DNA from 3 places in the Lysinibacillus sp. FSL K6-3209 genome. Region 1 is predicted to be linked to each of the others. Evidence: a T-box and tRNA genes for the amino acid it is inferred to sense, from the RefSeq annotation. Region 1 holds a T-box; the other regions hold tRNA genes.
What was found. A T-box is a leader RNA that pairs with one kind of tRNA and senses whether it is charged. The one in region 1 lies ahead of MHH88_RS15375 (valine--tRNA ligase), so its partner is inferred to be a tRNA-Val.

Region 1 (6,866 bases):
CGACTGTATCCAGCAACATTCAGATGTTACCGTGATTTTTGCAAGTCCTTCGGCTGTAGATGTCTATGCAATGGATGTAGCGTCAGTCGTTGGATGGAAAGCGGTACGTGTGGCGGCAATCGGACACATTACAGAAGCAGCTATTGTAAACCACGGTGCAACTGTAGACATTATGCCAAGTATTTATACAATGCAAGCAGTCATCGAGGAATTAACGAAAGTAGAGGAAAGAACATGACAAATTTACAATTTCAAAGACATCGTCGTTTACGCGCAAATGCAATGATACGATCTATGGTAAAAGAAACTTACTTACACAAAGAGGACTTAATTTATCCTATTTTCGTGATGGAAGGCGAAGATATTAAAAATGAAGTTCAGTCAATGCCAGGTGTTTTTCAATTCTCATTAGATAATCTTGGTGCTGAAGTGGATGAAGTGGTTGCTTTAGGTATTCCAGCAGTTATTTTATTTGGTTTACCAGCTGAAAAAGATGAAGTGGGGACAGGTGCTTTCCACGATCATGGAATTGTTCAAGAAGCGACACGCCTTATTAAAGAGCGTCACCCAGAGCTGTTAGTGATTGCTGATACATGTCTGTGTGAATTTACAGACCATGGTCATTGCGGCTTGATTGAGGGCGATCAAATTTTAAATGACGCTTCTTTAGATGTTTTAGCACGTACTGCCGTATCACAAGCAAAAGCTGGTGCAGATATTATTGCACCGTCAAATATGATGGATGGCTTTGTTACTGCCATACGTACTGGTCTTGACGCAGCGGGCTTTGAAAATGTACCAATTATGTCCTATGCCGTAAAATATGCATCGAGCTATTACGGCCCTTTCCGTGATGCGGCTGATGGAGCACCACAATTTGGTGATCGTAAATCATACCAAATGGACCCATCAAATCGCATGGAAGCTTTCCGTGAAGCAGAATCTGATATTGAAGAAGGTGCGGATTTCTTAATCGTGAAACCTGCCCTAAGCTATTTAGATATTATTCGAGATATGAAAAATAACTACACATTACCGATTGTTGCTTATAACGTTTCTGGTGAATATGCAATGATTAAAGCTGCAGCTATCAATGGTTGGATTGAAGAGAAAAAAGTAGTGCTTGAAACATTGCTAGGTATGAAACGAGCAGGCTCGGATTTAATTATCACTTATCATGCTAAAGATGTAGCACGTTGGTTGGAGGAGAAATAATGGCGCGTTCTTACGAAAAATCAAAACAAGCATATGCAGAAGCTATCAACTTAATGCCAGGTGGGGTTAGTAGTCCCGTACGTGCATTTAAATCAGTAAATATGGATCCAATATTTATGGAATCTGGTCATGGTGCAATAATTACAGACATTGATGGCAATGAATATATTGACTATGTACTATCATGGGGCCCTTTAATTTTAGGGCATACTCATCCGGAAGTTGTAAAAGCCATTGCAGAAACTGCAGCGAAAGGTTCTTCTTTTGGAGCTCCTAGCTATACAGAAAATCGTTTAGCTAAGCTAGTATTAGAACGTTTACCTGGCATGGAGATGATTCGCTTTGTATCGTCAGGGACAGAGGCAACAATGTCTGCATTACGTGTAGCACGTGGTGTAACTGGTCGCGACAAAATTTTAAAATTTGAAGGCTCTTATCATGGTCATGGCGATTCATTATTGATAAAAGCTGGTTCAGGTGTGGCGACATTAGGCCTACCTGATAGCCCTGGTGTACCTGCAGATATTGCACGTAATACATTAACGGTAGCTTACAATGATTTAGCAGGTGCTAAACAAGTATTTGAAAAATTTGGTGCAGAGCTTGCGGCAGTGATTGTTGAGCCAGTGGCAGGGAATATGGGCGTTGTCCCACCACAGCCAGGTTTCCTAGAAGGCTTACGTGAATTAACAACAGAGCATGGAGCGCTGCTAATCTTTGATGAGGTTATGACAGGCTTCCGTGTTGACTATGGCTGTGCGCAAGGTTACTTTGCTGTAACACCAGATATGACAACGCTAGGGAAAGTAATTGGCGGCGGTCTACCTGTAGGTGCTTTCGCGGGTAAGAAGGAAGTGATGGAGCAAGTAGCACCAGCAGGTCCAATTTATCAAGCTGGTACATTATCAGGTAATCCATTAGCAATGACAGCAGGCTATGAAACGTTATCCCGACTTGATGAAAACTCCTATGAGTATTTCAAAAAGTTAGGAGACCAACTAGAAGCAGGATTTAGAGCTGCAGCTACAAAGTATAATATTCCACATACGGTGAATCGCGCTGGCTCCATGATTGGTTTCTTCTTTACAAACGAAGATGTAATCGATTTTGCTTCAGCGAAAACGTCTGATTTACAATTATTTGCGGAATACTTCCGTTTAATGGCAGAAGAAGGTATTTTCTTACCGCCTTCACAATTTGAAGGATTATTTATTTCTACTGCACATACAGAGGAACATATCGCGAAAACGGTCGATGCTTTCCATAAAGTGTTTGCCCAATTAGCAAAATAAGTGATCTAAAGCCATCCATTGGGGTGGCTTTTTTTTGTCAAAATTAAAACTTTCAGCATAGCCAAATAGTGGGCGTTTTAGTTTATAATAGAGCTATTCAGAAAAGAAAGTAGTGGTTTTGAAATGGCAACAGGCACACATACAGTAGAAGTACCCGTAGCAATTGAACATGTTTGGGAATTCGTGAGTGACATGGAAAAATGGGCAAAGCTTGTCCCAGGTTATAATGCACATACGATGATAGATGATAAACACTCTACGTGGACATTTAAAGGTAATGTTGGTGTACTGAAAAAAACGGTAGAAGTAGAGATTACAATTTTAGAGTGGACAGCACCTTCAAAAGTAACTTTTGAATTAAAAGGTCTATCAGATAATTTCACAGGAAATGGCTATTTCTTAGCGGAAAGCATTGATGCAAACAATACAAAAATGACAGGCTTTTTAGAAGTTACAGCTGGAGGCTTAGCTGGTCCTGTATTAAATCCAATCTTCAAGCCAATCGTTCCAAAAGCTACCCAAATGTTGACAGATCGCGTAGCAAATAAAATAAAAATGGTAAACGTATAAGCGTAAAGGCATGCCTGAATAAAATCAGGCATGCTTTTTTAATGGTAAAAATCTTGTAACAAACGTTGGCTAGCATACATTCTGATTGCAATTCATATGATGCTAAGGGAGGGATTATTATCGAACAGAAAACTTGGAATATGCGTGAAACATTTTGTTTTCCGGGATATGGTTGCCCAACAGAAATTGCGGCTGTACAGATAAAGCCGCAATGGCAATCGATGCAATTAGAAGACTCGTTAAGATTAAATGGGATTTATCATATTACAGCGCATGTACGCTTCGATTTTCAAGACATGCAAACGTTCATGGATGCCGAAGATTTAATCAGTATTGATGCACTCGATATTCAAGGAGATACTGGCTATTTTGAATATGCAGTCCCATTAAATGTTGATTTACCAAAAGAGGCAGCGATTGAAGATTTAATGGTGAAAGACATTCGTCCAATACTGTCCAATCAAATGTGTCAGCTTGAATGGACAGTGACGAGTACATTTCGAAGTGACGCAATACCAATGCCAGTAGTAGAAAAAGTCGATGTTGTCGAGGAACAGGTTGTTGTAGCCAAGACGCAACTTCCTATAGAGGAGTCTACGTTTATTGAGCAAACTGTCCAAGAAATGAAAACGACACCTGTAGAAGCATCCGCAAAAGCTAAACAATCGGTACCAGCCGAACAACAAAGAATTGTCCTTAGAGAATCTTCCAGTCACTCTGCTGTGCGTGAATCAAGTTCCTGGAATGAAGTAGAAACAATGATTTGGGATTTAACAGAAGACTATACTCCGCTCAAAGTTCGTGTATCAAATGATATCTTTTAAAAGTAAATAGCATAGAAGTAGTAAAAGTAATAAGATGATAAGATCTCCAGAAGTTGGGATGATGATAACACGGATAAACTGAAAACCACAAATCGGTACAATAATTGTTCTACAATAAAATCGGAATTGTCGTAGCCAAGGTGGTAAAAGCCAAGGGTTATACTTACGTCGTCGCATATGAATAGTCACTTCCTTTTCTATTTACTTTTTTAAGACTAGCTGAAATTAACTAAATCACTTGAAAAAATAGATGAATTTGCGGTACAATGTGGAAAGCTGAATATGGATGCTATGACAGGGAAGAGTAAATTATTTGTGCATTTATAGAGAGGAAACGGTAGCTGAAAAGTTTCTATTTGTGCGTAATCGAACGTAGCCCTCGAGCAGCTTTAGTGAACTAATAGTAGTTAAAGCCGGTTAAACACCGTTAACGAATTGAGAGCCAGCTGTAATAAGCTTAAGACATCCAGCATGAATTCTTCCTTCTAATGTATAAGGGCATTTAAAGTGCGCTAATAGGAGAAGTAGTGATGTGCGAGTGTTGCTTATCTTACTCTGCTGGAATTAAAGGTGGTACCGCGAACTTAAACTCCTTCGTCCTTTTGTTGACGATAGGAGTTTTTTTATTTGCTAAAAAGATGTCTGCATTTTATTAGCGAATAATCCAAAGGCATTTGTCACTGATTTATTTGATGTGAATACACTGGTAAATCAAGACGAGTAATTATGAAGCTTGCCTAAGCGCATAAATGTCAAAAATTATTTCACAACAGGAGGAGTCAATATGACAGAAAACATTTCAATGCCAACGAAATACGATCCGCAGTCTATTGAAACGGGTCGCTATGAATGGTGGCTACAAGGTAAATTTTTTGAAGCGCAACCTGAAAGCGGGAAGGAACCTTATTCAATCGTTATTCCACCACCGAACGTAACAGGGAAATTGCATCTTGGTCATGCATGGGATACAACATTACAAGATATATTAATTCGTATGAAGCGTATGCAAGGTTATGATGCACTTTGGTTACCAGGAATGGACCATGCAGGTATCGCTACACAAGCAAAAGTAGAGGCAAAACTACGTGAAGATAATATTACACGTTATGATTTAGGACGTGAAAAATTCCTGGAAAAAACTTGGGAATGGAAAGAGGAGTACGCTGGGCATATTCGCGCGCAATGGGCGAAGCTTGGCCTTGCATTAGACTACTCTCGTGAACGTTTCACACTCGATAAAGGTTTATCGGATGCCGTTAAAACGGTTTTCGTGCAATTATATGAAAAAGGCTTAATTTATCGTGGGGAGCGTATCATTAACTGGGACCCAGCAGCGAAAACAGCCTTATCGGATATTGAAGTTATCTATCAGGATGTACAAGGTGCATTCTATCATATGAAGTACCCATTAGCAGATGGTTCTGGCTATGTGGAAGTTGCAACGACACGTCCTGAAACAATGCTTGGGGACTCTGGCGTAGCAGTTCACCCGAAAGATGAGCGTTACCAACATTTAATCGGTAAAACGGTTATTTTACCAATCGTGGGCCGTGAAATTCCTATCGTAGCAGATGATTACGTTGATATGGAATTCGGTACAGGTGTAGTAAAAATGACACCAGCTCATGATCCGAACGACTTTGAAGTTGGTAATCGTCATAACTTAGAACGTATTCTGGTAATGAACGAAGATGGCACAATGAATGAACTTGCGGGTAAATACAATGGTATGGATCGTTTTGAATGCCGTAAGCAAATTGTTGCCGATTTACAAGAAGCAGGTGTCCTAATCAATATTGAAGAGCATATGCACTCTGTAGGACATTCTGAACGTTCTGGTGCAGTTGTAGAACCTTATCTTTCAGCACAATGGTTCGTTAAAATGCAACCACTTGCAGATGCCTCTTTAGAACTGCAAAAAGACGAGGAAGGTAAAGTTCACTTCGTTCCATCACGTTTTGAAAACACATATTCTCGTTGGATGGAAAATATCCGTGACTGGTGTATCTCTCGCCAATTATGGTGGGGACACCAAATTCCTGCATGGTATCACAATGAAACAGGTGAAATTTACGTAGGTAAAGAAGCGCCTGCAGACGCAGAAAATTGGACACAGGATGAAGATGTGTTAGATACATGGTTCTCATCAGCACTATGGCCATTTTCTACAATGGGTTGGCCTGACGAGGCAAATGAAGAATATCAACGTTACTATCCAACAAGTACGCTTGTAACAGGATACGATATTATTTTCTTCTGGGTATCTCGAATGATTTTCCAAGGTATTGAATTTACTGGACAACGCCCATTCAAAGATGTATTAATCCACGGATTGGTACGTGATGGCGAAGGACGTAAGATGAGTAAATCACTTGGTAATGGTGTGGACCCAATGGATGTTATTGAGAAATACGGAGCGGATTCACTACGTTATTTCTTAGCAACAGGTTCATCTCCAGGTCAAGATTTACGATATACAACGGAAAAAGTAGAATCTGTTTGGAACTTTGCTAATAAAATTTGGAATGCTTCCCGTTTCGCACTTATGAACATGGATGGAATGACATATGATGAAATCGACTTAACTGGTGAAAAATCAGTAGCCGATAAATGGATTTTAACGCGCTTGAATGAAACAATTGAACGTGTGACTTCATTAGCAGAACGTTATGAGTTTGGTGAAGTAGGTCGTGAACTATATAATTTCATTTGGGATGATTTCTGTTCTTGGTATATTGAAATGGCGAAACTACCGCTGAATGGTGAAGATGAGGCTGCTAAGAAAACAACTCGATCTATATTAGCTTACGTATTAGACCAAACAATGCGTCTATTACATCCGTTTATGCCATTCATCACAGAAGAAATTTGGCAACATTTACCTCATGAAGGTGAGTCAATTACAGTGGCAGCATGGCCTACTGTGCGTACGGATCTTCACTTTGCTGAAGAAGCAGACAATATG
Region 2 (6,866 bases), 1.6 Mb from region 1:
TAAGCCCGTCTTTCGACCCTGCTCGACTTGTAGGTCTCGCAGTCAAGCTCCCTTGTGCCTTTACACTCTACGAATGATTTCCAACCATTCTGAGGGAACCTTTGGGCGCCTCCGTTACCTTTTAGGAGGCGACCGCCCCAGTCAAACTGTCCGCCTGACACTGTCTCCTGCCCCGCTAAGGGGCATGGGTTAGAATTTCAATACAACCAGGGTAGTATCCCACCGACGCCTCCTTCGAAGCTGGCGCTCCGAGATCTCTGGCTCCTACCTATCCTGTACAAGTTGTACCAAAATTCAATATCAGGCTACAGTAAAGCTCCACGGGGTCTTTCCGTCCTGTCGCGGGTAACCTGCATCTTCACAGGTACTATAATTTCACCGAGTCTCTCGTTGAGACAGTGCCCAGATCGTTACGCCTTTCGTGCGGGTCGGAACTTACCCGACAAGGAATTTCGCTACCTTAGGACCGTTATAGTTACGGCCGCCGTTTACTGGGGCTTCAATTCGCAGCTTCGCTTGCGCTAACCACTCCTCTTAACCTTCCAGCACCGGGCAGGCGTCAGCCCCTATACGTCACCTTACGGTTTTGCAGAGACCTGTGTTTTTGCTAAACAGTCGCCTGGGCCTATTCACTGCGGCTCTCATGCGCTTGCACGCTCAAGAGCACCCCTTCTCCCGAAGTTACGGGGTCATTTTGCCGAGTTCCTTAACGAGAGTTCTCTCGCACACCTTAGGATTCTCTCCTCGACTACCTGTGTCGGTTTGCGGTACGGGCACCTCTCACCTCGATAGAGGCTTTTCTTGGCAGTGTGAAATCAGGAACTTCGTCCATACGGACTCGCCATCACAGCTCAACGTTACAGTGTGCGGATTTGCCTACACACACGCCTTACTGCTTGGACGCGCACAACCAACGGCGCGCTTACCCTATCCTACTGCGTCCCCCCATTTCTCAAACGGTGAGGAGGTGGTACAGGAATATCAACCTGTTGTCCATCGCCTACGCCTATCGGCCTCGGCTTAGGTCCCGACTAACCCTGAGCGGACGAGCCTTCCTCAGGAAACCTTAGTCATACGGTGGACGGGATTCTCACCCGTCTTTCGCTACTCATACCGGCATTCTCACTTCTAAGCGCTCCACCAGTCCTTCCGGTCTGACTTCAACGCACTTAGAACGCTCTCCTACCACTGACATCGTAGATGTCAATCCACAGCTTCGGTGAATCGTTTAGCCCCGATACATTTTCGGCGCAGCGTCACTCGACCAGTGAGCTATTACGCACTCTTTAAATGATGGCTGCTTCTAAGCCAACATCCTGGTTGTCTGTGCAACGCCACATCCTTTTCCACTTAACGATTACTTTGGGACCTTAGCTGGTGGTCTGGGCTGTTTCCCTTTTGACTACGGATCTTATCACTCGCAGTCTGACTCCCGTGTATAAATATCTGGCATTCGGAGTTTGTCTGAATTCGGTAAACCGGGATGGCCCCCTAGTCCAAACAGTGCTCTACCTCCAGTATTCTCATCACGAGGCTAGCCCTAAAGCTATTTCGGAGAGAACCAGCTATCTCCAAGTTCGATTGGAATTTCTCCGCTACCCACACCTCATCCCCGCACTTTTCAACGTGCGTGGGTTCGGGCCTCCAGTAAGTGTTACCTCACCTTCACCCTGGACATGGGTAGATCACCTGGTTTCGGGTCTACGACCACGTACTAATTCGCCCTATTCAGACTCGCTTTCGCTGCGGCTCCGCCTTCTAAAGCTTAACCTCGCACGTAATCGTAACTCGCCGGTTCATTCTACAAAAGGCACGCTATCACCCATTAACGGGCTCTAACTACTTGTAGGCACACGGTTTCAGGATCTCTTTCACTCCCCTCCCGGGGTGCTTTTCACCTTTCCCTCACGGTACTGGTTCACTATCGGTCACTAGGTAGTATTTAGCCTTGGGAGATGGTCCTCCCGGATTCCGACGGAATTTCACGTGTTCCGCCGTACTCAGGATCCACTCTGGAGGGAATAAACTTTCGACTACAGGGCTTTTACCTGCTCTGGCGGACCTTTCCAAGTCGCTTCATCTAACTCATTCCTTTGTAACTCCGTATAGAGTGTCCTACAACCCCAAGAGGCAAGCCTCTTGGTTTGGGCTCTTCCCGTTTCGCTCGCCGCTACTCAGGGAATCGATTTTTCTTTCTCTTCCTCCAGGTACTTAGATGTTTCAGTTCCCTGGGTCTGCCTTCAAGACGCTATGTATTCACGTCAAGATACTACGCGATTAAACGTAGTGGGTTCCCCCATTCGGAAATCTCCGGATCAAAGCTCACTTACAGCTCCCCGAAGCATATCGGTGTTAGTGCCGTCCTTCTTCGGCTCCTAGTGCCAAGGCATTCGCCGTGCGCCCTTAATAACTTAACCTGCAGCTTCCGATATACATCGTAATCCAGCGTCAGCTTCATTCGTTCGGTCAGTCACGTACAGAGGTACGCTCCTTCTCTCACTCAATCGCTTCCTTGTCTTACTCGTATCTCGAAACCTTCATTTGTTATTAAGCCTATAAAAAACTTAAAAAAATAAATGTGTTTGTTACAATTTCAATGTCGTTTTATCCAGTTTTCAAAGAACAAATAAAAATTGGTGGAGCCTAGCGGGATCGAACCGCTGACCTCCTGCGTGCAAGGCAGGCGCTCTCCCAGCTGAGCTAAGGCCCCAAGAGGTTATATATGGTGGGCCTAAATGGACTCGAACCATCGACCTCACGCTTATCAGGCGTGCGCTCTAACCAGCTGAGCTATAGGCCCTCTTGGAAGTTTTATAAAGTTAGTTATAAACCTTCAAAACTGAACGCAAAACGTAATCTTACAAACCCAAGGTTTGTATTCCGAAAATATCCTTAGAAAGGAGGTGATCCAGCCGCACCTTCCGATACGGCTACCTTGTTACGACTTCACCCCAATCATCTATCCCACCTTCGGCGGCTGGCTCCAAAAGGTTACCTCACCGACTTCGGGTGTTACAAACTCTCGTGGTGTGACGGGCGGTGTGTACAAGGCCCGGGAACGTATTCACCGCGGCATGCTGATCCGCGATTACTAGCGATTCCGGCTTCATGTAGGCGAGTTGCAGCCTACAATCCGAACTGAGAACGACTTTATCGGATTAGCTCCCTCTCGCGAGTTGGCAACCGTTTGTATCGTCCATTGTAGCACGTGTGTAGCCCAGGTCATAAGGGGCATGATGATTTGACGTCATCCCCACCTTCCTCCGGTTTGTCACCGGCAGTCACCTTAGAGTGCCCAACTAAATGATGGCAACTAAGATCAAGGGTTGCGCTCGTTGCGGGACTTAACCCAACATCTCACGACACGAGCTGACGACAACCATGCACCACCTGTCACCGTTGTCCCCGAAGGGAAAACCATATCTCTACAGTGGTCAACGGGATGTCAAGACCTGGTAAGGTTCTTCGCGTTGCTTCGAATTAAACCACATGCTCCACCGCTTGTGCGGGCCCCCGTCAATTCCTTTGAGTTTCAGTCTTGCGACCGTACTCCCCAGGCGGAGTGCTTAATGCGTTAGCTGCAGCACTAAGGGGCGGAAACCCCCTAACACTTAGCACTCATCGTTTACGGCGTGGACTACCAGGGTATCTAATCCTGTTTGCTCCCCACGCTTTCGCGCCTCAGTGTCAGTTACAGACCAGATAGTCGCCTTCGCCACTGGTGTTCCTCCAAATCTCTACGCATTTCACCGCTACACTTGGAATTCCACTATCCTCTTCTGCACTCAAGTCTCCCAGTTTCCAATGACCCTCCACGGTTGAGCCGTGGGCTTTCACATCAGACTTAAGAAACCACCTGCGCGCGCTTTACGCCCAATAATTCCGGACAACGCTTGCCACCTACGTATTACCGCGGCTGCTGGCACGTAGTTAGCCGTGGCTTTCTAATAAGGTACCGTCAAGGTACAGCCAGTTACTACTGTACTTGTTCTTCCCTTACAACAGAGTTTTACGAACCGAAATCCTTCTTCACTCACGCGGCGTTGCTCCATCAGGCTTTCGCCCATTGTGGAAGATTCCCTACTGCTGCCTCCCGTAGGAGTCTGGGCCGTGTCTCAGTCCCAGTGTGGCCGATCACCCTCTCAGGTCGGCTACGCATCGTCGCCTTGGTGAGCCGTTACCTCACCAACTAGCTAATGCGCCGCGGGCCCATCCTATAGCGACAGCCGAAACCGTCTTTCAGTATTGTCCCATGAGGGACAATAGATTATTCGGTATTAGCCCCGGTTTCCCGGAGTTATCCCAAACTATAAGGTAGGTTGCCCACGTGTTACTCACCCGTCCGCCGCTAACGTCAAAGGAGCAAGCTCCTTCTCTGTTCGCTCGACTTGCATGTATTAGGCACGCCGCCAGCGTTCGTCCTGAGCCAGGATCAAACTCTCCATAAAAGAAATTTGATTAGCTCAAATTGTTTTGCTGGCATCAATTTTGATGTCCAAAATTTTGTTTCGTTCACTAACATAAGATAGCTAATAAAAACTATATTGATTACGTTTTGCTTGTTCAGTTTTCAAGGTTCATTTACATTAATTGGTGGAGCCTAGCGGGATCGAACCGCTGACCTCCTGCGTGCAAGGCAGGCGCTCTCCCAGCTGAGCTAAGGCCCCATAAATTGTATTTTAGGAAATGGTCGGGAAGACAGGATTCGAACCTGCGACCCCTTGGTCCCAAACCAAGTGCTCTACCAAGCTGAGCTACTTCCCGTTTATTTATTGGCGCGCCCGGCAGGAGTCGAACCCACAACCTTCTGATCCGTAGTCAGACGCTCTATCCAATTGAGCTACGGGCGCTAAATATTAAAAATGGTGCCGAGGGCCGGAATCGAACCGGCACGGTAGTCACCTACCGCAGGATTTTAAGTCCTGTGCGTCTGCCAGTTCCGCCACCCCGGCACATTTGGAGCGGAAGACGAGGTTCGAACTCGCGACCCCCACCTTGGCAAGGTGGTGTTCTACCACTGAACTACTTCCGCATGTGCATAAGATTATTTATCCTGGCAATTATTATTTTAATATATAAATGGTGCGGGTGAAGGGAGTCGAACCCCCACGCCTTGCGGCGCTAGATCCTAAGTCTAGTGCGTCTGCCAATTCCGCCACACCCGCATATTATTGTTGGCAATTAAAATGGTGAGCCATGAAGGACTCGAACCTTCGACCCTCTGATTAAAAGTCAGATGCTCTACCAACTGAGCTAATGGCTCAAAAAATGGTGCCGGCTATAGGAATCGAACCCACGACCTACTGATTACAAGTCAGTTGCTCTACCTGCTGAGCTAAACCGGCATATGGTGGAGGATGACGGGCTCGAACCGCCGACCCTCTGCTTGTAAGGCAGATGCTCTCCCAGCTGAGCTAATCCTCCTGGGTATTATGCCTAGCGACGTCCTACTCTCACAGGGGGAAGCCCCCAACTACCATCGGCGCTAAAGAGCTTAACTTCCGTGTTCGGTATGGGAACGGGTGTGACCTCTTTGCCATCATCACTAGACTATTTAAAAGACAAGATTCATTATAACATAAAATATTATAATTACAAGCTTTTTTTTAAAACTTACTTGTTCTTTCAAAACTGGATAAACGGTTCATTGAATGTTTCAAACTTTTTGGTTAAGTCCTCGATCGATTAGTATTCGTCAGCTCCATGTGTCACCACACTTCCACCTCGAACCTATCTACCTCATCGTCTTTGAGGGATCTTACTTACTTGCGTAATGGGAAATCTCATCTTGAGGGGGGCTTCATGCTTAGATGCTTTCAGCACTTATCCCGTCCACACATAGCTACCCAGCGATGCCTTTGGCAAGACAACTGGTACACCAGCGGTGTGTCCATCCCGGTCCTCTCGTACTAAGGACAGCTCCTCTCAAATTTCCTACGCCCACGACGGATAGGGACCGAACTGTCTCACGACGTTCTGAACCCAGCTCGCGTACCGCTTTAATGGGCGAACAGCCCAACCCTTGGGACCGACTACAGCCCCAGGATGCGATGAGCCGACATCGAGGTGCCAAACCTCCCCGTCGATGTGGACTCTTGGGGGAGATAAGCCTGTTATCCCCGGGGTAGCTTTTATCCGTTGAGCGATGGCCCTTCCATGCGGAACCACCGGATCACTAAGCCCGTCTTTCGACCCTGCTCGACTTGTAGGTCTCGCAGTCAAGCTCCCTTGTGCCTTTACACTCTACGAATGATTTCCAACCATTCTGAGGGAACCTTTGGGCGCCTCCGTTACCTTTTAGGAGGCGACCGCCCCAGTCAAACTGTCCGCCTGACACTGTCTCCTGCCCCGCTAAGGGGCATGGGTTAGAATTTCAATACAACCAGGGTAGTATCCCACCGACGCCTCCTTCGAAGCTGGCGCTCCGAGATCTCTGGCTCCTACCTATCCTGTACAAGTTGTACCAAAATTCAATATCAGGCTACAGTAAAGCTCCACGGGGTCTTTCCGTCCTGTCGCGGGTAACCTGCATCTTCACAGGTACTATAATTTCACCGAGTCTCTCGTTGAGACAGTGCCCAGATCGTTACGCCTTTCGTGCGGGTCGGAACTTACCCGACAAGGAATTTCGCTACCTTAGGACCGTTATAGTTACGGCCGCCGTTTACTGGGGCTTCAATTCGCAGCTTCGCTTGCGCTAACCACTCCTCTTAACCTTCCAGCACCGGGCAGGCGTCAGCCCCTATACGTCACCTTACGGTTTTGCAGAGACCTGTGTTTTTGCTAAACAGTCGCCTGGGCCTATTCACTGCGGCTCTCATGCGCTTGCACGCTCAAGAGCACCCCTTCTCCCGAAGTTACGGGGT
Region 3 (6,866 bases), 1.2 Mb from region 1:
GATCCGAACCACATTTTGCGTAACAGTGTTTCGAATTCCTCTAGAGAAAGATTGCGATGTAGATTTCCATTTAACGTAATACTTATAGCTCCCGTTTCCTCTGATACGACAATCGTAATCGCATCCGTTACTTCACTAAGCCCAAGAGCTGCACGATGTCGTGTACCAAGTTCCTTTGAAATAAACGGACTTTCAGAAAGCGGTAAATAGCAAGCTGCGGCTGTAACCTTGTCTTTCTGCATAATGACTGCACCATCATGCAATGGTGTATTCGGTATAAAAATGTTAATAAGCAATTCAGAAGAAACTTCTGCATTTAGACCTATTCCCGTTTCAATATATTCATTCAAGCCTGTGTCTTTTTCTATAGAAATTAATGCGCCAATCCGGCGTTTTGCCATATAGCTAACCGACTTCTTCATGGCTTCAATTAGTCTTGTTTGCTCTTCTTCTTCTTGACTTGTCGAACGTTGGAAAAGCTTTCCTCGTCCAATTTGTTCTAGACCTCGTCGTATTTCTGGTTGGAAGATGATAATGATTGCCAAGAAACCAAACTCGATTACTTGCTTTAGCATCCACCCCAAAGTTTCTAACCCTAAAAAGTCTGTTGCGATACGTGCAATAATTATGACGAAAATGCCTTTTAATAGTTGGACAGCTTTCGTCCCTTTAATGAGGGTTAAAATTTTATAAACAACGTACCAAACGAGCAGTACATCTATGAAGTTAATAGCAATATTCACTGGTGTTAAATCCGTGAATTGTTCGATAATTTGCACGTGGCATCCCCCACTTTTCATTGCGAATCCATACACATTTAAGTATAGCATATTCTTTTCAAATGTAACTTTTTTCAAATGAAAAGTCTACCCATATGAGTAGACTTTTCATTCTCTACCGTGCACTACCATGTAGGACGTATAGAGTTCTATTTAGTTTCTTTTTCCTCAAATGTCATTGCAGTCTTAACTGAATTTTTGATGGTATACCATAACCATTCAAATGCTTCGTCAATTTCCTCGATATTGCCTGAAACGACTGCTGAAGATGCCATATACTGACCGTTAATAATCGTTACATTGCCATCTACTTCACCCTCAACAAGTAAGTCGCCATTTTTGACGACGATATCGCCTTTTACGACCTCTCCTTCTGGAACAATAACCGTTTGTCCTTCTACAACGAGATTTGGTTGTTTAGAGACCGAGAAGTTTTGATCATCCATGAAACTACCTAATAAAGTAGCACTCATAAATAAACAGAAAACTGCTGCTGCCACAAAGAACGGATGACGACGAATCCATTTTTGCATACCTACACGACTTTTGGGTTTCGGTAAACGCGCCATCACCGCAGCTTCGAAATCCGGAGGTGCTGTAATATGGGAAGCACTCTTCACAAAGGCGATCGTTTCACTCAATTCTTGCATCAATTGTTTGCAATCACCGCATGATTGCAAATGTTGTTTTAACTCTTGCTCATGCTCACGACTAATGTCACCGTCTAAATAATCATGCATATAGTCAATAATATGCTCTGGACAAATATTCATGACGCTCCCCCTCCTACAGATTGTTTAATTGCTTTCGTAATGCTTCGCGTCCGCGGTGAATTCTCGTTTTCACTGTCCCAAGAGGCATATCCAAAATTTCACTGATTTCCTGTAATGATAATTCTTCGATATATTTCAATACTATAACTGAACGATATTTATCCGGCAATCGTCCAATCTCATATTGAATACGATCTTGTAGCTCCATCTGCTCTAACTGTTCCTCTGGTAGTTGGTCATCTGCTGCAATCTGTGAGTACATATCGAGTCCTTCTGTACCAGCTACCTCCGCATCTAAATAATAATCCGGCTTTTTCTTTCTAATACGGTCTATGCAGAGGTTCGTCGCAATGCGATAAAGCCACGTCGAAAATTTTCTTTTTTGATCAAAAGTATGCAAGTTCATATAAGCTCGAACAAATGCTTCTTGTGCAATATCCTCAGATTCTTGCTTGTTTCCTAACATTCGGTAGCATACTTGGTACAGTTTGTGCTGATAGAGACTCACAATATCGGCAAATGCGTTTTGATCGCCTTTAAGCACTTGTTTTATTCTCTTATTTACTAACGCATCCATTGTGTTTACTTCTCCACCTTTACAACTGTCTTATACTATACGACCCGACTATAAGAAAAGTTTCAATTTATATTCAATTATAACAAAAGTTTTTTAAACGATGTGACGATAAACAATTTTTTCACAATTTACATTAAACTAGTGTCTCACCAAACAAAGAACCTATTAATGCCACTGCTACATCTGCCGTTTTATTTTTCTCGTCTAGTATAGGATTCACCTCAACAAATTCAGCAGATGTTAGCATCCCTGATTCTTGTAGCATTTCCATTGCTAAATGACTTTCACGATACGATATACCACCAGGCACCGGCGTTCCCACTCCTGGTGTATAAAGCGGGTCTAGACCATCTAAATCTAATGATAAATGTAAGCCGTCTACTTTCCGTTCTTGTAAGTAAGCGATTGCATCTTCCATCACACGCGTCATACCAAGTCGATCAATTTCATGCATTGTATAGACTTTAATACCTTGTTGGCGAATTAACTCACGCTCCCCCGGATCTACTGAACGTGCCCCGATAATAATGACATTTTCAGGCTTAACCTTTGGGGCATAATTACGAATTTTCACAAGACGTTCATGACCCAGCCCAATACTAACCGCAAGTGGCATGCCGTGAATATTACCAGATGGTGTTGTTTCAGGTGTATTCAAATCAGCATGTGCATCAAACCAAATAACACCTAGGTTTGGGAAGTGCTCAGCCAGTCCTGCCAGCGTACCGATTGCAATACTATGATCGCCACCAAATACAAGCGGGAATTTTTTTTGCTCTAACACTTCATGTACTTGGTTAGCTAATGTGGTACTGATATCTATAACTTCCTCTAAATTTAATAGCTGTTTATCAATTTCTTTACTATCATGCTTTTGACTAACAAGTATATCTCCCTGATCATGTACTTCGTGTCCGATTGCCTCTAATCGTTCTACAACGCCCGCATATCGAATTGCACTTGGTCCCATGTCAACCCCTCTTCGTGTTTGACCGTAATCGGTTGGTACTCCAATAATTGATACTTGTTGTTTATTCATGTTTTTATACCCCCTTTTGGTGATAAGACTATTGTAAAGCCTACAATACACTTGGCTCAACCCAACAAAAAACCGTATATTTATTCATTTAATATAAATAAAAAAATCTCCTGCTGTTTTCAGCAAGAGATTAGTATCTGTAGTTAATGTTACACTTTTGAATTTAATATATAGAAAAGTGAGCCATGAAGGACTCGAACCTTCGACCCTCTGATTAAAAGTCAGATGCTCTACCAACTGAGCTAATGGCTCATAAAAGAAAAATGGCTGGGGTACTAGGATTCGAACCTAGGCATGACGGAATCAAAATCCGTTGCCTTACCGCTTGGCTATACCCCATTCATTTGAATAAATAAAACTGGTGGAGGGGGACGGATTCGAACCGCCGAACCCTAAGGAGCGGATTTACAGTCCGCCGCGTTTAGCCACTTCGCTACCCCTCCGAAAAAAAACACTATATGGTGGAGGATGACGGGCTCGAACCGCCGACCCTCTGCTTGTAAGGCAGATGCTCTCCCAGCTGAGCTAATCCTCCATAGAAACAGGTGTTATTTCTTCACAGTTTATTTATCTTTTTAAGCCTATGCATTACTACGATGCTGTAAAAATGGTGACCCCTACGGGATTCGAACCCGTGTTACCGCCGTGAAAGGGCGGTGTCTTAACCGCTTGACCAAGGGGCCGTTTATTATGTCTCAAACAAGACAAGATTTATATTAACATCATTTTCATTTTGATGCAAGTATTTTTTAAAAATTTCTTTTCAAAATTATAAATTAGTTAAAAAAGTGCAAAAAAATGGCTCCGAAGGCAGGACTCGAACCTGCGACAACCTGATTAACAGTCAGGTGCTACTACCAACTGAGCTACTTCGGAACAATACTATTTAATTTGGTTTTAACAACCTCTTAAGTACATTTATTATTATAGCAAGCATTCTAAATTATGCAATACTTTTTCAACAAAATTTTTTAATTTATTGCATAATTTTCGAATTCACGTCAATCTAACCCCGATAGTTCTCTATTAAATCTAATATTTCTATTTAATGTACCAAATATTCTTGCTGTATATTATTGTAATTGATAAAATATAAATAGTTTTACGAATTTTCTATTAAATTTGTTTTGGGGAGGAATGTTCATATGGTAACAAAGGATTTAATTGCACCAGAACTTTACAACATCACGGAGGAATTAGAGAAATTCTCCCAAGATAGTGATCGCCAAGCTATAAGATGGTTGGATGCACAACAAAACCGACGCACAATTTCTTATGCCGATCTCATTCAAAAAATGAATCAATACGCGAATGCTTTTACAGAGAGAGGATTACAAAAAGGGGATCGTGTTTTAGTCATTATTCCACGCCTACCAGAAGCTTATTTTGTTTTCCTTGGCTGTTTAAAAGCAGGGATCGTTCCAATCTCTTGTTCAGAGATGTTACGCGCAAGTGATTTAGAATATCGTATGGAACACGCTTCTGCAACCGCTGTTATTGCCTACGAAGCATTTACTAGTGAAGTAGATAAAATTACTTCTTCCGTAGCAGCCTTAGATAATAAATTAATAATTGGCAACGCTACGCACAATTGGGTGTCTTTAGATGCATTAGCTGAAAAGCAACCAACGAGCTTTACAGCCGTTGCGACAAAACGGGATGATATGGCATTTCTTTCTTATACTTCAGGCACAACGGGTAAACCTAAAGGGGTGGTTCACTCTCATGGCTGGGGCTATGCACATATTCGAACAGCTGCTTCCAAATGGCTTTGTGTACGTGAAGGGGACTTAGTATGGGCTACAGCAGCACCTGGCTGGCAAAAATGGATTTGGAGTCCGTTTTTATCGACAATAATGTTGGGAGCAACTGCTTTTGTCTATCATGGTAGTTTTGAACCTCATACTTATCTTCAGCTCCTGCAGGACGAAAAAGTCAATGTGCTTTGTTGCACGCCGACAGAATATCGTATTATGGCAAAGATTGATAATCTTAAAGATTACAACTTAGCTGCATTAAGAAGTGCTGTTTCTGCAGGTGAGCCACTAAATCGTCCAGTTATCGAAACATTTATGAACAATTTCGGTCTGAAAGTACGAGATGGTTATGGACAAACGGAAAATACATTATTAATAGGTACACTTGAAAACACAGAGTTACGACCTGGTTCGATGGGTGTTCCTACACCTGGAAATATTGTACGTATTATAGACCATGAAGGGAATGAAGCACCTGTAGGAGAAGTTGGAGACATCGCTGTTCATAAATCATCACCTGCCTTATTCAAGGAGTATTACCGTGAGCCTGAACGCACGCAAGCTGCCTTTAGAGGTGAGTGGTATATTACAGGTGACCAAGCAAAATGCGATGAGGATGGATACTTCTGGTTTGAAGGACGTGGAGATGACATTATTATCTCATCAGGCTATACAATTGGACCATTCGAAGTGGAAGATGCTTTAAATAAACACGAGGCTGTACAAGAATGTGCAGTTGTTGCAGCACCGGATGAAATTAGAGGCCATATTGTAAAAGCGTTTGTAATCTTACGTGAGGGCTTTAGAGGGCGTGATGAGGACGAATTAATAAAAGAGCTTCAGGAGCACGTTAAAGCACTAACAGCACCTTATAAATACCCTCGTAGTATTGTCTTTTTAGATGAGCTTCCAAAGACAACATCGGGCAAAATTCGTCGTATTGAATTACGTGCGACTACTGTTTAAAAAAACAATTTTGGAGACATTTCACGCATTATGGTGAAATGTCTCCAATTCTTTTTCTATAGTCAGTTTTATATTTTAAAGAAATAAAAAAAGCCACTACTGAGTGTATCAGCAGCGACTTTTTGCGCCTAGCGACGTCCTACTCTCACAGGGGGAAGCCCCCAACTACCATCGGCGCTAAAGAGCTTAACTTCCGTGTTCGGTATGGGAACGGGTGTGACCTCTTTGCCATCATCACTAGACTATTTACGGCTTTCAATATACATCGTATTTCTTTGTCAGCTTCATTCGTTCAGTCAGTCACGTACAGACGTACGCTCCTTCCTTCTCTCAATCGCTTCCGCGAACTACTCGTATCTTGAAACCCTTTTATGAAAGGTTGTTCTTTCAAAACTGGATAAACGGTTCATTGAATGTTTCAAACTTTTTGGTTAAGTCCTCGATCGATTAGTATTCGTCAGCTCCATGTGTCACCACACTTCCACCTCGAACCTATCTACCTCATCGTCTTTGAGGGATCTTACTTACTTGCGTAATGGGAAATCTCATCTTGAGGGGGGCTTCATGCTTAGATGCTTTCAGCACTTATCCCGTCCACACATAGCTACCCAGCGATGCCTTTGGCAAGACAACTGGTACACCAGCGGTGTGTCCATCCCGGTCCTCTCGTACTAAGGACAGCTCCTCTCAAATTTCCTACGCCCACGACGGATAGGGACCGAACTGTCTCACGACGTTCTGAACCCAGCTCGCGTACCGCTTTAATGGGCGAACAGCCCAACCCTTGGGACCGACTACAGCCCCAGGATGCGATGAGCCGACATCGAGGTGCCAAACCTCCCCGTCGATGTGGACTCTTGGGGGAGATAAGCCTGTTATCCCCGGGGTAGCTTTTATCCGTTGAGCGATGGCCCTTCCATGCGGAACCACCGGATCACTAAGCCCGTCTTTCGACCCTGCTCGACTTGTAGGTCT

Region 2: it has a tRNA-Val gene. The T-box ahead of MHH88_RS15375 (valine--tRNA ligase) is inferred to sense a tRNA for this amino acid. The anticodon was not compared.
Region 3: it has a tRNA-Val gene. The T-box ahead of MHH88_RS15375 (valine--tRNA ligase) is inferred to sense a tRNA for this amino acid. The anticodon was not compared.

The regions. Positions count from the first base shown of each region.
Region 1 is NZ_CP150264.1:3,149,679-3,156,544, reverse strand. Features, by position in the region: gene MHH88_RS15400 (uroporphyrinogen-III synthase) at 1-238, shown strand, start outside; gene hemB (porphobilinogen synthase) at 235-1,215, shown strand; gene hemL (glutamate-1-semialdehyde 2,1-aminomutase) at 1,215-2,507, shown strand; gene MHH88_RS15385 (SRPBCC family protein) at 2,631-3,077, shown strand; gene MHH88_RS15380 (valyl-tRNA synthetase) at 3,218-3,901, shown strand; T-box leader at 4,184-4,506, shown strand; gene MHH88_RS15375 (valine--tRNA ligase) at 4,686-6,866, shown strand, end outside.
Region 2 is NZ_CP150264.1:165,327-172,192, reverse strand. Features, by position in the region: rRNA gene MHH88_RS01005 (23S ribosomal RNA) at 1-2,417, opposite strand, end outside; tRNA gene MHH88_RS01000 (tRNA-Ala) at 2,635-2,710, opposite strand; tRNA gene MHH88_RS00995 (tRNA-Ile) at 2,724-2,800, opposite strand; rRNA gene MHH88_RS00990 (16S ribosomal RNA) at 2,897-4,448, opposite strand; tRNA gene MHH88_RS00985 (tRNA-Ala) at 4,592-4,667, opposite strand; tRNA gene MHH88_RS00980 (tRNA-Pro) at 4,688-4,764, opposite strand; tRNA gene MHH88_RS00975 (tRNA-Arg) at 4,774-4,850, opposite strand; tRNA gene MHH88_RS00970 (tRNA-Leu) at 4,864-4,952, opposite strand; tRNA gene MHH88_RS00965 (tRNA-Gly) at 4,958-5,032, opposite strand; tRNA gene MHH88_RS00960 (tRNA-Leu) at 5,081-5,165, opposite strand; tRNA gene MHH88_RS00955 (tRNA-Lys) at 5,188-5,263, opposite strand; tRNA gene MHH88_RS00950 (tRNA-Thr) at 5,270-5,345, opposite strand; tRNA gene MHH88_RS00945 (tRNA-Val) at 5,349-5,424, opposite strand; rRNA gene rrf (5S ribosomal RNA) at 5,435-5,550, opposite strand; rRNA gene MHH88_RS00935 (23S ribosomal RNA) at 5,666-6,866, opposite strand, start outside.
Region 3 is NZ_CP150264.1:4,372,201-4,379,066, forward strand. Features, by position in the region: gene cdaA (diadenylate cyclase CdaA) at 1-779, opposite strand, end outside; gene MHH88_RS21255 (anti-sigma factor) at 929-1,552, opposite strand; gene sigW (RNA polymerase sigma factor SigW) at 1,566-2,129, opposite strand; gene rocF (arginase) at 2,263-3,168, opposite strand; tRNA gene MHH88_RS21270 (tRNA-Lys) at 3,348-3,420, opposite strand; tRNA gene MHH88_RS21275 (tRNA-Gln) at 3,433-3,507, opposite strand; tRNA gene MHH88_RS21280 (tRNA-Tyr) at 3,528-3,611, opposite strand; tRNA gene MHH88_RS21285 (tRNA-Val) at 3,628-3,703, opposite strand; tRNA gene MHH88_RS21290 (tRNA-Glu) at 3,777-3,851, opposite strand; tRNA gene MHH88_RS21295 (tRNA-Asn) at 3,968-4,044, opposite strand; gene MHH88_RS21300 (AMP-binding protein) at 4,314-5,891, shown strand; rRNA gene rrf (5S ribosomal RNA) at 6,018-6,133, opposite strand; rRNA gene MHH88_RS21310 (23S ribosomal RNA) at 6,319-6,866, opposite strand, start outside.